2 regions of the Streptomyces sp. NPDC028305 genome follow, and region 1 is predicted to be linked to the other one. Evidence: riboswitches for the same ligand, from Rfam matches in the RefSeq annotation. Region 1 holds a riboswitch; the other holds the start of a gene.

Evidence for each region. A riboswitch is a leader RNA that binds a small molecule or an ion and turns the genes downstream of it on or off. The one in region 1 is predicted to bind cobalamin.
Region 2: another riboswitch for cobalamin. It lies ahead of ACZ4WQ_RS43375 (CbtB domain-containing protein); the one in region 1 lies ahead of ACZ4WQ_RS03180 (prenyltransferase/squalene oxidase repeat-containing protein).

The regions. Positions count from the first base shown of each region.
Region 1 covers NZ_JBVHTN010000001.1:693,137-700,808, reverse strand. Annotated here, with positions in the region: gene ACZ4WQ_RS03180 (prenyltransferase/squalene oxidase repeat-containing protein) at 82-1,422, opposite strand; cobalamin riboswitch at 1,585-1,710, opposite strand; gene ACZ4WQ_RS03175 (DUF5984 family protein) at 1,812-2,612, shown strand; gene ACZ4WQ_RS03170 (TetR/AcrR family transcriptional regulator) at 2,584-3,336, opposite strand; gene ACZ4WQ_RS03165 (hypothetical protein) at 3,490-4,836, shown strand; gene ACZ4WQ_RS03160 (LppP/LprE family lipoprotein) at 4,871-7,135, shown strand; gene ACZ4WQ_RS03155 (RraA family protein) at 7,207-7,672, shown strand, end outside.
Region 2 covers NZ_JBVHTN010000013.1:44,293-51,964, reverse strand. Annotated here, with positions in the region: gene ACZ4WQ_RS43395 (HAD-IIA family hydrolase) at 1-690, shown strand, start outside; gene ACZ4WQ_RS43390 (hypothetical protein) at 814-1,095, shown strand; gene ACZ4WQ_RS43385 (sortase domain-containing protein) at 1,101-1,691, shown strand; gene ACZ4WQ_RS43380 (CbtA family protein) at 1,722-2,513, opposite strand; gene ACZ4WQ_RS43375 (CbtB domain-containing protein) at 2,529-2,747, opposite strand; cobalamin riboswitch at 2,785-2,920, opposite strand; gene ACZ4WQ_RS43370 (glycoside hydrolase family 6 protein) at 3,126-4,178, shown strand; gene glxA (radical copper oxidase GlxA) at 4,425-6,383, opposite strand; gene ACZ4WQ_RS43360 (glycosyltransferase family 2 protein) at 6,387-7,672, opposite strand, start outside.

The DNA.
Region 1 (7,672 bases):
GCTCCCGCTGCTCCGGCTGGTCGGCCGATGACCTTGGGGCCGCCGGCGCGGGTTCGGGTCGCTCGGCGGGAGGCAGCCCCATCAGAGCTGCTGCTTCTTCCGGCCGCTCAGCAGGAAGCCGATGCCGATGCCGGCCACCGCGAAGACGCCCACCGTCCACCAGACGCCGCCGACACCCCCCTTGTCGTCGTCCTTCTTCTCCCCGTCCTTGTCCTTGCCCTCATCCGAGTCCGCCTGCGACCCGGACGCGGAGACCGACTCCGGCTTCGGGCCGGTGGCGTTCAGCTGCTGGACGAGGTCGACGCCGCCGAAGCTGCGCGGATCCGCCCCGGCCGCGTGCGCCGCGAGGACCAGCTTGGCCAGCGCCCCCGGGTCGCCCTTCGCCCACGCCAGCGCGCCGTTCTTCTCGTTCTGGAGCCACTGGAGGGGCTTCGCCGCGGTCGCGCTGTGCTCCCCGGCGGCCAGGGCTACTATCGCGTCCGCCGTGCCGCCGAAGTCGGGCTGGTCCTCGGCGCCGGGCATCGCGGACAGCAGATGGCTGCCGTGCCCGGCCATGGTGTCCGCCAGATACGCGGCGGCGGCCCGCGCGGCCTCGGTCACCTTGGCCGGCTTGGCGCTCCCGCTCTTGTCGCTCTTGTCGTCCTTGCCGTCCTTGCTGCCCGAGCCGCAGTCCAGCGGCTCCGGGGCCTTGCCGGCGTCCTTGCCCGCGGGCTCGAAGACCCAGCCCTTGCCCTCGGTGGCCAGCGCGGCGGCCGTCGTCGCCAGGTCGTTCGCGACCGGCTTGCCCTTGTCCGCCGTATACGCGAACGCCCCGCGCTGCCCCTCCTTCGCATCACACCCCAGCTGGAGGCCGAGCAGCACGTCGTACGGCGTCCGGCCGCCCTTGGCCGACTTCACCTGCTTCGGGTCCTGGCCCGCGGCGGCGAAGGCGCCGACGGCGGCGGAGGTGGAGTTGGCGTCGCTCGGGCTGCCCGGGTTCATGCCCCAGCCGCCGTCGTCGTTCTGGCTCTCCTTCAGCCAGCCGACGCCCTTCTCGACCGCGGCGCTGCGCCCACCGACCGCGGCCAGCGCCTGTACCGCCGCCGCTGTCGCGTCGGTGAACTCGCCCTTCTTCGGGTCGCACGCGGCGGAGGCGTCGGCCCGGTACGCGGCGAAGCCGCCGTCCTCGCACTGCTGGCCGGCCAGCCAGTCGATGGCCGATCTCGCCGGGGTGACCCCGACCGCGTCCTGCGCCAGCAGCGCGAGCGACTGCCGCCACACCCCGTCGAACTTCGGGTCCTTGGCGCCGTACAGCCCCTTGGGCAGCGCCGCCGAGCCGGACGGCTTGGGCGAGGGCGAGGCGTCGGCGAACGCGGCGGGGGCGGCGGCCGTGCACAGGGCGGCCAGGGCGGCCAGAGCCGTGGCGCTGCGGCGTACGTTCATGGCGACGGTGCCTCTCGGTCGGGGGTCTCGGCGGTGGCTGGGCAGCGGTACGCGGCCGCGCACGGCCGACCACCCCGCACGCCGAGGGACGTGCGAACGCGATGACACCGGGCTCAGCTCCGCATACCTCGACGGTGCCGCCGCCGGGCGGGCCGGCGGCGGGAGCCTGCGGTGCGCCCGACCAGGTGTCCCGGCTCGTACGCCCTGCGGCACACAGCCCGTACTCACGGTTGCGGGTCAGCGCCGGAATCTCACCGGCTTCCCCCGATCGGACGCGGATGAAGTTTTCACGCATACCTTATCCGGCGCCCACCGGGGCCGGACCACGGCGGTCGGGCCCTTGGGGGTGGGCTGGGAGGCGGGCTGTAGGGCGGGCCCATACTCTCCCTATGGATCAGGACATCCGGTTCCGTTTCGGCCTGACCCCCTTGGAGCAGGTGCGGCCGTGGGGGCGGCGCGAGCGTCCCGTACTGCACTGGTTCGGGCTGACCGACGGCTGGTACGTCATCGACCTCGGCGAGCATGAGCTGCTGCGCTACTCCGAGCGCACGGTGCGGCGGCTGCGGGGCGGCGGGGACGGCCCGTCCCACCCGTACGTGGACTACTACGTGGTCCGGCTCTGGGAGGACCTGCTCGCGCTCCTGCCCGCGGCGCTCGAGCCCGTACCCGAGGACCTGGCCGCCTTCGTGGCCCGCGACTCCTCCGACTGGCGCTGGGAGGAGACCCTGGAGGCCGAGGCGGCCGCGCAGTGGCACGGCGGCCGCACCCTTAACACGGGGTATCTGCGCGTAGCGCCGGACATCCGCTGCTGGCGGACCGTCGCCGGGGACGACGACGCCATGGAGGACGTCATGAACGTCAGCTGGACGCATCAGCCGGATCCCGAGGACGAGATCGAGTTCACCGCGCCGGCCACGGGCCGGGTGACCGTGCCGACCAGCGCCTTCGTCGCCGCCGTGGCCGAGCTCGACCGTGCGCTGCTGGAGGCCATGGAACAGCGGATCGGCGAGCTGGCGGCCGCGGGGCCGCCGCCGGGCGTCGAGCTGGACCTGGAGCAGCTGCGCCGCGAGCACCAGGACCGCGCGGGGTGGCTGCGGCGGACCCGGGAGTACGAGTACGCCACCGACTGGGCCGCCGTACGGGCGGGCGCGGTGGCGCTGCTCAGATCACCAGGCCGGGGCTGCGGGTGAGGCCCAGGAGGCCGAGCAGGCGGTCCATCATGTCTTCGAACAGCGGCACCGGGTCGTCCAGGGCGTAGGACAGATGGCCGTAGACGGCCAGGCAGAGCATGCCGTAGATCTGGCGCCAGCAGGTGAGCATCAGGAACGCGACGCCGAGGGGCACTTCGAGGCCGATGACCTTGCGGTAGGTCCGCAGTTGGGCCACCAGCGCCGGATCGAGCTCGTCGTCCGCAGGGCAGGCCAGCCTCCCCTCGCGCCACAGCCGGGTGAATCCCCGTCCGAACACCCCGCCCAGCTCACGCGATATGACCTGCGGGATGTCGTCCGCGGTTTTGGCCGCCGAGGGGTAGCCGGCGCCCATGAGCAGGTTGAACTCCGCCGGGTTGGCCACGGACCAGTCCAGCACGGCACGGGTGGCGGCGTGCAGCTGCGCGCTGACGTCATCGGGGTCTTGGCGGCCCACCGCATGGTCGACGGTCTGGATGAACTCCGTGGTGACGTCGTCGTAGACGGCGCGGATGAGCCCGTTCCTGCCCTCGAAGTAGCGGTAGAGGGCGGGTGAGGTCACGCCGACGCTGCGGGCCACGGCGGCGACGGTGAGCCCCTCGATGCCCTCCGCGGCGGTGATCCGGCGGGCGGCGGCCCTGACATCGCGCTCCAGCTCCACGCGCAGCCGCTCCCGCCGCGTCAGCCCTGCCGCGCGCTCGCCTCCGTCTCCGTCTGTGCCGGACACCGTCGCCTCCTTGTCGTGGTGGGGTGCGCCCCAATGATCCTTCATCGGCGGTCGGGCGCACGGGGCAACCGACTTGCCGTGAAGGTGCGTTGCATGGTTAATACTATTCTCGCTTCTAAGGGCAGTCACGTTCGGGGGAAGGCGGAGAGCTGAGTGAGTAAGGCGTATGCGCCCGGGGTGCGTGGGTGGGTCGCGGTGGCGGCGGCGACCGTGCTCGCGGTGGGAGGCGTGACCGCGTGCGGCGCGTCCGACGACCCGGGAAAGGGCGGCTCCGGGCGATCCGGCGCCTCGGACGGCAGTGGGCGCAAGTCCGGGGCGGACGTGACGGATTCGGCGGAAGCGGAGGGATCCGGGCTCGCCGCGGCGATGCGAGACCTCTCCCGTGTGACCTCGGCCACCGGGCCGGTGATCTGCTGGGACGACGATGACGGCAAGGGTGAGCAGGTAGCGGCCTTCGACGCCACGTTCAGCAAGCGCGTCGCCACGTACTCCGAGGAGCCGCTGTTGGCCCGGCTAGCCGAGATCGCCGAGGAGGGGGACGCGGATCGGGCGTTCGTGCGCAGCCTCTGCGGAAAGCCGCAGTACGGCAAGAGTGCGGCGGACCTGGGGGTCAGCCCGGTCTCCCCGGACGGCCGGCGCGTCGCGGTCGAGGTGGTCACGGACGAGGTGGGCGCCCTCACGTCCTCGCATGTGGGGTGGCTGGACCTGGCCACGGGGGAGTTCACGGACATCACCGAGGCCGCACAGAAAGGGGGCTACAGCCCGGAGACGCACTCCGACGGGTTCCCCGGATTCGCCCCGGACGGATCGCTGTGGTTCCTGCGGGACGAGCAGGTGTACTACTCGGCGGATGAGAGCGGCCGTCTGACCCGGCACCCGATCAGCAAGGCCTGCCATGACGAGCGATCCGGGAACGATGGCTTCTACCGCCCGGTGAACTCGACGGCCGTCACCTGTCCGCGCCTCATTCACCCGAGCGGGAAGTTCGCCGTCTCCCCCGGCAAAATCATCGACGGCATCGACTCGTATGACGGGTTCGACCTCGATCTCCTGGCTCCCCACATGGACCGGCTCGACGACGACACGGTCTTCGGCGACCCCACCGACCAGATGGTCGTGCGCGACGGCGGCGATGTGCGCGACTGCGACCCCGTGGCCTGGATCAACGCCGACGACGTCCTCTGCGAGGAGGCGTCCACCTTCTTCACCGTGCGGGCCGACGCGAGCGAGCTGGGGGAAAAGCCCGACGGCCCGCTGGCGGCCGAGGTGAAGGCGGAGATCGCCCCCGAGACGGACAACAAGATTCTTTCCGTGGCCCTGTCCACGGATCGTCAGTACCTCTACATCGCATCGAAAGAGGTCCTGGACGACGGCGACATCAAGCTGTATCGGGCCGGCTTGACGTCGCCCGGGAGGCCGGAGGAGTTGGGACCGCTCCCGCAGGGGGTGGGGGACGACTTCGTGCTCCGCGGAAACTTCCAGACCGGCGATTTCCAGTAGTCGGCGCGCGAGCAGAGCACAACGGGGGCATCGAATGTCGAAATGGTGGCCGCGCGGGCGGTCGTTGCGGGTGTTGTTGTCGGTCGGGATCGCGCTGGCCGTCGCGGCCGGCCTGCTGACCGCGTGGCAGATGGCGGCCAGCCGACCGGGAAAACTGGCCGTCAAGGTCACGGGCCTTCCCGCCAAAGCGCGTTTCGCTCTCCACATCAGCGGGGCGAACGGGTTCAGCGAAGAGCTGACGAGCGACAAGACGTTCTCCGTCGATCCCGGTGATTACCGCATCACGGCGAAGGCCAGTCACGCGAAGGGAAACGTCTACTACACGGCGGACGAGACCACGACCTGGACGGTGGACGGCGGCGAAACCGAGCGGGCGGTGATCGATTACGCCGTGGCCCTCTCCGAGAGGACCACGGTCCTGAGTGCCCCGGACTCCGCCGACTCCGGACTCCTCAAGCGCCCCGGCACGTCGGAGCTGGTCTTCGCCGCGGGCTCGGCGACGGCGCGCAAGCTGAAGAAGGGCGACTTCGTCGTCGCCGCGGAGAGCGAGCGGACGCCGCGGGGGCTGGTGCGCGAGGTGCGCGGGGTGACCCGGGAGAAGGACCGGATCGTCGTCCGGACCAAGGACGCCACGCTTCAGCAGGCGATGCCCAAGGCCGTGCTGCGGGTCGAGGACCCGCCGGACTCCGCACGCGGAACGAAGACCGAGATGCAGCCCGCGTCGTATCAAATGCCGCAGGCGCCCGCGTCGTCCAGTCCCGACCCTGAGGGTTTTCAGCCCGAAGTTTCCATCGGCGTGGACACCTGGAGAGGGAAGGGCGCGCTCTCCAATATGAAATGCAGCGGCTCGCTGGCGCTCGTCAAATATGAGCACGGTCCGCTGAAATTCGGTATGGCGGGTTCCGATTTCGGCTGGAACCGGCAAGACGGGGCCTGGGCCCGTATGAACGTCCAGGTGCAGCAGAGACACAAACTGACCCTGGGCTCGCCGGTGGGCGCGTCATGCGGCTTCGACTGGGAATTCGCGAAGTTTCGGGTGCCCCACGTCACCGCGAAGCTCCTCAAGGTCGGGTACTTCAACCTGGACCCCGAGGTCGCCATCTATCTCAACGGGAAGATCAAGGGCGATGCGGGGGCGAAGCTTGAAATCGAGAGTCCCCTGGACTATCGGGGGAGCACGCAGCTGAACCTCCTCCGGAAGCCGTCGGCCCGCGCCACCGGCTGGCCTCCGAAGGCCACGGGCAAAATGCCTTCGGCGGCCGGACTGGGGGCGAGGGCAAAGCTCGGCGTCCGGATCAGCCTGAAGGTGAGCCCCGTGATCGAAGTCCTGGTGGCCGGGATCGACCTGGAAACGGCACTGGTCTTTGACGGCAGGATCGATGTCATCCATGACTCGGCCAAGGTCAAGTTCCTTCCGGAAGTGACGGTCAGTATGAGCCTCGGTCCGGGCAACCTCGGCCTTGATCCCAACCTTCCCCCGCCCCGCAGCATCGACGTCTCGTTCCCGATCGCCAAACCCACCACCATCTGGGAGTCGGCCCCGGGCGAAGTCAAGGCCAAGGTGAAGAAGGCCGACCCCGACAAGGCGGTGGCCTGCCCCTCCCGGTCGTGGATGAAGACAGAGCTCGAGGCCATCGCCAAGTACGACACGGAGGCGCATCTGGGCCAGTCGACGTGCTGGCCCGGATGGGCGGCCGTCACCTGGTCCGACGAACCGGCCTCGGACTTCGTGACGATCAGCGTCTTCAAGCGCAACGCCCGCCACTTCTACCCCGCCGTTCATCTGCTGCCCGTCATGGACGACCCGTACGACCCCGACTGGCTCCGTGACTGCGAAACCCTCCGCAGGATGAAGCCCCCGGCCGCGCTGCTCTCCTTCGTCGGCTGCACCGGGCAACCAACTGTGAGCCAGGACAAGCTGGACGCGGCCGCCGCCCTGCGGCTGATGAAGAACGCGAACTACACCCCCGAGATCACAGCCGACGAGCTCGGCGCTCTCCCCGGCCCGCTGCGCGCCGTCAGGGCGATGTGCACGGGCAGCTACGACGGAAACTGCGCGGCCGTGTTCTTCTTCCACGGAAACCGCTTCGTGGGCCAGGCGAGCGGACCAGGGGCGATGACCATCGAAGCGCAGGACGGCAGAACGGTGACCCTGGCCCGCCCCATCTTCAAGGACAGCGACCCGAGCTGCTGCCCCTCGGGCGGCACCGCCCGTAACCAGGTCCGCTGGAGCGGTGGGGCGCTGGCGTCCACCCCGTCCCTGGAGGACTTCACGCCGCACAACGAGCCGGTCCGTTGACCACCGTCGTGGGAGATCATGGCGGGGGACGGTCCGGCGGGCCGTCCCCCGCCCGCGAAAGAAGGCAGACCATGGCCGACGCCAGCGACTTCCGCAGCATCCCCCCGACCACCCTCGCCGACATCCTGGGCCGCGCGCAGGTCATGGACATCGGCATCCGCCCCCTCTGGTCCCCGATCCCGCGCGTCGCCGGCCCCGCGTTCACCGTGCGGTGCCCTCCCGGCGACAACCTCATGCTCCACGCCGCCATCCACCGCGCGGAGCCCGGCTCGATCGTCGTCGTCGAGTCGGGCGACGTGGACTACGCGCTCGCCGGAGGCAACGTCTGCGCCGTCGCGCAGCGCCGCGGCATCGCGGCGTTCGTGCTCGACGGAGTGATACGCGACATCGGCGAGGTGCGCGAGATGGGCTTCCCCGTCTTCGCCCGGGGAGTCATCCCCATCCCGGGCACCAAGGCGGCCGCCGAGCCGCTCAATGTCCAGGTGCGGTGCGGCGGTGTCGACGTCAACGCCGGTGACATCGTGGTGGCCGACGAGG
Region 2 (7,672 bases), on a different contig from region 1:
TTCATCAAGCGGCTGCGCGAGTCCGGCAAGCCCTTCCTCGTGCTCACCAACAACTCCATCTACACCCCGCGCGATCTGCACGCCCGGCTGTCCAGGATCGGCCTCGACGTGCCGGTCGCCAACATCTGGACGTCCGCGCTGGCCACCGCGCAGTTCCTGGACGACCAGCGGCCCGGCGGCACGGCGTATGTGATCGGCGAGGCGGGGCTGACCACGGCCCTGCACGACATCGGCTACGTCCTCACCGACGTCGAGCCGGACTACGTGGTGCTCGGCGAGACCCGTACGTACAGCTTCGAGGCGCTCACCAAGGCCATCCGCCTGATCGACAACGGCGCCCGCTTCATCGCCACCAACCCCGACGAGACCGGGCCCTCCGCGGAGGGCGCGCTGCCCGCGACCGGTTCCGTGGCCGCGCTGATCACCAAGGCGACGGGGGCCGAGCCGTACTTCGTCGGCAAGCCGAACCCCCTCATGATGCGGGCCGGGCTGAACGCGATCGGCGCGCACTCCGAGAGCAGCGCCATGATCGGCGACCGGATGGACACCGATGTGCTGGCCGGTCTCGAGGCGGGCATGGAGACCTTCCTGGTGCTCACGGGGGTCACCCAGCCCGATGAGATCGACCGGCACCCCTTCCGGCCGTCCACGGTCGTGAACTCCATCGCGGACCTGGTCGAGCGGATCTGACGCCCGCCGGAACGCGCCGCAACGTACCGGAGCGCGTCTGACCCGTACGGAGCAGCCGGGGGCCGCAGCGGATGCGGCTTCCGGCGGTGCGCGTGAGCCTCGGTGGTATCAGGAGGTTTCACCATGCGCCCGCTCGCCCTCACGCTCCGTATGGCCGTCTGTGCGGCGGCGGTGGTCCTGGCCATCGCCGGCCCCGCCGTCGCGGACCAGGAGGACGCCGCCCCCGCACGCCCCGGCCATGTCCACCGCGCCCACTCGGACCTCGCCCCGGCCGACGACGCGGCGCGCCGCGGCCTCGGCGGGGCCGAGGCGTACGGCCTGGTGCTCTCCGGAGTCACGGCGCTGGCCGTCGCCGGGATGGCGGTGCGGCGCCGCCGTCGCCCGGTCGCCGCGGCGTCGGGCTGACGGCGGTGTACGGGAAGCGCCCCGGCGGCGTCGGCCGGGCGAGGGCGATCGCGGGGGTGGCCTGGGCGGCGCTGCTGCTCGGACTGTGGCTGTGGGGCCATGACGCGGCGGAGGGCCTGGGCGGAGCGGTGCCGTTGACGGGGGATGTGGCGGCCGTGGGGCGCCCGCCCACGCATCCGCTGCCCAGAGCGTGGCACCCGCTGCCGGCCGCGGCGGCGCGGCGCGTCGTCGTCGAGTCGGCGGGGATCGCGGCGCCGGTCGCCGGCCAGGGCCGGGACGGGAGCGGGGGCTGGTACGGGATGGGGGCGCGGCCGGGCGCCTCGGGGGCGGCGGTGCTGGTCGGGCCGGCCGACGCGGGGGTCCTCCGCCGCCTCGGCGGGGTCAGGCGCGGCGACGCGGTGCGGGTGTCCCGGGCGGACGGGACGGTGGCCGAGTTCACGGTCGAGGACGTCGCGATGGTCACCGCCACGCGGTTCGACGCGCGGCGGGTGTACGCGGCGCGGGCCGGGGGCCGCGCGGAGCTGCGGCTGCTCGCGGGCGGCGGGGCGCGCGGCGGAACGGTGGTGGTGTCGGCGTATCTGACGGGGAGCCGGTAGGCGGGGAAGCCCGCCCACCGGGCCCGAGGGTTACGCCGCGGTCGGGACCGGGTCCGGCCGGTGAGTCGTCGTGCCGCGCTCGCGCAGGGCGCGGAGGCCGAGGGCGCCGAACGTGGCGCCGAGGACCGCCCACATCACCGCGTGCGAGGCGAACGAGAGCATCCGGAAGTCCCAGAGCAGTGTGGACTCGACGGGGACCGGGTCGGGGTTGTCGGGGAGGGCGAACAGGGCGAGGAGCACCGCGACGACGGTCGCGGCGACCGCCGTCTGGGCCACGGCGGGACCGCGGCCCGCCGCCGTCAGCCGGACGTGCACCAGCCGGGCGAGCACCATGCCGAGCACGCCGATCGCCACCGCGGCGAGCCACATCGCCTGGCGGTCGCCGACCGTGCCCGCGTCGCCGACGCCCGGCGGGTTGGCCGGGTAGCGCAGGCCTGGCAGGAGCGAGAGGCCGGTGAAGCCCGCCGCCGCGAGGGTGAGCGCGCGGGGCCAGGGGCGTGCGGAGGTGTCGGATCCGCGGTGGACGAGCGCGTGCGCGACCGCGAAGAAGACGCCGAGCGCCAGCCCGACGACCACGGCGGTGACGACGAGGCCGAAGTGCTGGGTGGAGCGGGAGAACAGCTCCTCGTGGTGGGTGACCGCCGCGGCCGCGGCGGCGTGCGAATGCTCGCTCTCCTGGCGTTTTTCCTCCAGCCGGATGGCGCGGTCCATCAGGGGCTCGGCCAGCAGCAGGGAGAACAGCCCGGTGGCGAGGCCCGCGAGGGCGCCCGCCGCCAGGCCACGCCGGAGCAGGGGGAGTACGGGAACGTGACCGTCTGCCATGGGGTGCCGGACCCGTCAGTGGCAGGGGGCACCGAAGAGGTGCCGGCCGTCGTGCGAGAACTCGTGCAGATAGTCGCCCGTCGCCGAGATCAGCGAGCCGTTGTCGATGAAGACCGCGTACAGGGCGATGAGAGCGAGGATGACCGCGCCGGCCGCGATCAGCCAGTCGCGGGTGTGGGCGGTGGCGGCCGAGACGGCCGCGGGGTCGGTGTGCCGTGCCGTGTGCAGGGACATCCGCTGTTGCCTCCTAGTGGGGTTTCCACGCCCCTCAGCAGGAAGGAGAACGACGGCCAGTTCCTGACTCCCGGAAGTGCGGCGCCGTTCGCGCGCGCCGACTCCTGGTCACAGTGGCGGGACCGTCCCGGATTCGCACCGGGTTCCTGTACACCGTCGTCTCGTTGTGTTGACTTGTCGCATCGGAGAGTCCCAGGCGGACGGGTACCTGTCAACCGGTCCCGGAGGGGCCGCTTCGCGCCGTACGGGCGAATTCACGCAAAGGGCTGTGGATAACCCCGTGAGGGCCGGTGTGGTGTGTAAGCATGGTTTCGACCGGTCTTGTCCTGCCGGGGGCCTGAGGGGTGTCCCCCGGAGCGTGCACCCAAGGGGGAGTGGATGTACGGGAGTTACACCGGCCGTCGGCGAGGATCTGTCCGTGCCGGGGCGGCGGTGGGGGCGCTGCTGTCGCTCGTGACGCTCTCCGGCTGCTTCGGCTCGTCGGGTTCCGGGCGTTCCGATCGCGAGGAGGAGGCGATCGCGGCGGCGAGGCCCGCACAGCGGCCCCGGAATGTCGTGCCGTATTGGGTGAACCCGGACGGCGCCGCGGCCCGGCAGGTCGCCGAGTACCGCAGGAAGGGGGAGACCGGCGAGGCGAAGCTGATACAGAAGATCGCCGCGCAGCCGGTCGCGGAGTGGCTGGGGGTGGACGACCCGGAGGGCCAGGCGCGGGGGTTCACCGAGGCCGCCGTGTCGGAGGAGCGTGACGCGCTGCTGGTCTTCTACAACATCCCGCACCGCGACTGCGGCCAGTACTCGAAGGGCGGCGCCGCCGACGGCAACGCGTATCGCGCCTGGCTGGACAAGGCGGTCAGGGGCATCGGCGACCGGGCCGCCACGGTCATCCTGGAGCCGGACGCACTGCCCCACGCGGTGGACGGCTGCACGCCCAGGCGGTTCCTCGAGGAGCGTTACGACCTGCTGACCGGGGCTGTGGACAAGCTCAAGGGGCTGCCCCGCACCAAGGTCTATCTGGACGCGGGGAATCCGCACTGGATCAAGGATCCGCGCCGGATGGCCGAGCCGCTGCGGCGCGCCGGGCTGAAGAAGGCCGACGGCTTCGCGCTCAACATCGCCAACTATCAGACCACCGCGGACAACAAGGTGTACGGCAGGAAGCTCTCCGCCCTGGTCGGCGGAAAGCCCTTCGTGATCGACACCAGCCGCAACGGCAAGGGGCCGGTGCCGGGCAAGGAGGACCCCGAGGCCTGGTGCAACCCCAAGGGGCGGGCGCTGGGCGAGACGCCCACGGTCCGCACGGGCGACGCCGCGGTCGCCGCGTATCTGTGGATCAAGCGTCCGGGCGAGTCGGACGGCACCTGCAAGGGCGGCCCGCACGCCGGCCGATGGTGGCCGCGGTACGCCCTCGACCTGGCGCGCAACGCGAAATAGTCATCACGCCCGCCTTGGGCGTGTCCCCGCGGCCACACGGCGGAGCCGCATATCGGCGCTGTCCCCTTACCCGCCCCTTCCCGCGGCATCGATATGCGGCTCCGCCAAGTGGGGGGGCACTGCCCCGGCCCCCGGGGTCCAGGGGCGAAGCCCTTGGTTACGGGAAGGGGCGGGTAAGGGGAGTATCCAGCCGCAGGCGGCCCCGTAGTCACCGCGCCGCGGCTGTCGGGCGGGGGATCGGGGCGGTCAGGGTTCGGGGGTGTCCTTCGAGGCGGGCACCTTCACCCACACCGCCTTCGACGGAGTCCCCTCCTCGTCCGCCGCCGTGAGCATGTACCACCCCGGCGGGACCAGCGACGAGTCCTTCGGGATCCGCACCGTGACGCTGTCCTTGCTCCTGACGAAGTCCAGCGCGATCGACCGCTGCTCGACATTGGTCACATGGGTGAAGGAGCCGGGCCGGATCAGCCGCACCTGCTCGATCGCCGACGCGTGCGGGGTGCGGTAGGTGGCCTTCGCCCCGCGCTTGAGGGTCCGGGGCGCGGTGTCGGTCAGCTTGGGCCGTGCGTCGCGGAACAGATAGGGAGGGGTGTAGAGATCGATCTGCTGCTGGAACGTCCCCGGCTTGGTGTTGGCGTCGTCGCCGAACAGCGAGTCGGAGCCGAAGGTCATCACCCGTCCGTCGGGCAGCAGCAGCGCCCCGGAGTGGTAGTTGCGGCCCACCAGCGGGTCGGCCACGCCGCGCGCGGTGTTGCTCCTGGCGTCGTAGATCTCGGCCCGCAGCACATTGCTGCCGTCCCGCCCCCGGTAGTCGCCCGAGCCGTTGGTGGTCAGGACGGTGTCGTCCGGGAGGATGACACTGCTGGGGTAGCGGACCTCGGAGTAGAGCTTCGGCCCGTCGTGGAAGCGCGGCCGGTCCTCGCTCAGATCGACGATGCGGGTCTTCGCGGTGGACTTGGGGTCCTCGCCGACCCCGCCGCCGCCGAGCACCATGTACCGCTGCCGCTGGGCCGGGGGCAGCAGCACGGACATCGACGTCTCCAGGGCGTCCGGGTCGCTGATGCCGGGCACGGCCTTGAACGCGTTGGTCTTCAGGTCCCAGAGGCCGGGGGTGCGGCCCTTGTCGGCGGGGCCGTAGCCGGCGTTGGAGCCGGTGTAGAAGATCTTGCCGCCCTCGGCGAGGAACAGCGCCGGGTAGGTGGGGAAGAACCGCTTCTTGGGCAGGTACTTCCACTTCTTGGCCTTGGGATCGTAGACCTCGTTCTTCCCCGGCACGACCTGGCCGATCTCGTCCAGGCCGGAGACCGAGAGCACCCGGCCGTCCTGAAGGGTGGTCAGGGTCGGGTACCAGCGGGCCTCGTTCATCGGGTCGACGGGCACATACCGCTCGGCGACGGGGTCGAACTCGTAGGCATCCCTGATGCCCTGGAAGTCCTTCTTGTCGAAGGACAGCTTCTGCGCGATGCCGTAGAAGTTCTGCCGGTCCTTGCCCCGCAGCCCCGCGATCCGGTAGTTGTCCTCGGTGCCGGTCTGGTAGCGCGCTCCCTTGCGCAGCGCCTCCACATAGACCCGGGCGGTGCTGGCGGTCACGGTGACCTTGCCGGTCTTGTCGTTCTGGGTCTTCTTGGCGCGCGGGACCAGGACCGGGTCCTTGGACTCGAAGGTCTTGCCGTTCTCCTTGCCGGTGAAGCGGGTGCCCGACGGGAAGGTCTTCGGCTTGTCCGGGTTCTCGTTGTGGACGAACATCAGGCCGCCGGCCTTCTCGACATCGCCCTTGAGCTTCTCGTAGCGCTGGGTGCCGCCCGCCACCAGCAGCTTTCCGTCCGGCAGCTGGGAGTGTCCGGCGCAGAAGAGGTCTTCGGGGGTGGGGATGTTCTTGAAGGTGTTGGTCTCCGGGTCCCACAGGACACTCCGGAAGGACTTGGCGGCGAAGTTCTTGGCGTTGTTGCCCGAGCCGGCGACCAGCAGCACCTTGCCGGTGTGCAGCAGGGCGGCGTGGATCGTGTTGATCCGGTATTCCTCGGGGATGTTCACCACGGCCCAGTGGCCGTTCCTGGCCTTGTACTCCGGTTGGTTGATCTTGTATCGCTGGTATTTGTCCGAGCTGAACCGGTAGAGGGCCGGTCCGTTCATTCCGGCCAGCACGAACACAGCCGCCGCACCGATCCCGAAGCGGCGGGTGCGGCGACTCGGTCGGTACTTCACGTCTTATCGTCCCCCAAGGGATGGATCGGCGGTCTGCTTCTCGGTCCGTTTCCCCTGGCGGACGGTCCACCGCCAGGCGACGATCGGCGCGGCCGTGACAGCCAGGGCAAGCGATGCCCAAACGGTCATCGCTGGATGACTGTGGCCGAAGTAGGAGGAAGAGGCGAGCGACCCGCCGAAGACCGCCAGGAAGAAAAGGTGAATCCGGAAGGTGCCGAAGAGCGTGTCGGGGCTCGCCGAGTCGCCCTTGGGCGTCACCACGAACCGGCTCTTGCGGCGCAGCACGGCGTCCATCAGCGAGCGGGCGTAGATCGGCGCGGAGAGCGCGGACATCACCATGCCGGCCACGCCCCCGGAGCCCTCCGGCTCGTGTGGGGAGACGTTGTGCCGCCGGTTCCAGACGTACAGGCCGATCTGGAGGGCCGAGGCGTTGCCGTAGAGCATCATCCAGATGGCGGGGTCGATCTGGAGGCCGGCGGCGCCGAAGCCGAGGAAGAGCGCGCAGCTGAGGGCGGCGAGAATCCAGTTGAGCGCCGACGCCGGATAGAAGATCACCATCAGTGTGTAGTTGAGGAGCCTGCCGGGCGGCAGGGTGAACGGCGCCTTCCAGAACTGCTTGAGGAGCGTCTCGTAGGTGCCCCGCGACCAGCGCAGCTGCTGGGTGAAGAAGTCGGTCCAGGCGGCCGGGCCCTCGCCGACCGCGAGCACGTCGGGGGTGTAGACGGAGCGCCACTTGCGGCCGGTGGCAGGGTTGCGGTGGCGGTGCAGCTCGAAGCCGGTGGCCATGTCCTCGGTGATCGAGTCGTACAGCCCGCCGATGCCCTTGAGCGCGCTGATCCGCACGGCGTTGTTGGTGCCGACGAACATGGGGCCGCCGTAGGCGTTCCCCGCGCGCTGGATGAGGGCGTGGAAGAGGAACTGCTGGCTCTCGGCGGCCTTGGTGACGGCCGTGTCGTAGTTGCCGTAGACCTGCGGGCCGACCACGAAGGCCACGTCGGGGTCGCGGAAGTAGCCGAGCATCCGCTCCAGGTAGTTGGGGAGCGGTACGTGGTCGGTGTCGACGGAGGCGAAGTAGTCGTACGCGGCGCCGTGGGCGTCCAGCCAGGCGTTGTAGTTGCCGTGCTTGGTCCGGGCGCGGTGCGGGCCCTTGGGCCGGTTCCACCTCTCGACGCCCTTGCGGCTGAAGTGGCGTACGCCCAGGCGCGCGCAGACCGCCTTCACCGCCGGGTCGTCGCCCTCGTCGAGGAGCCAGACGTGCAGCGCTCCCCGGTGGCGCACGCGCACCGCCG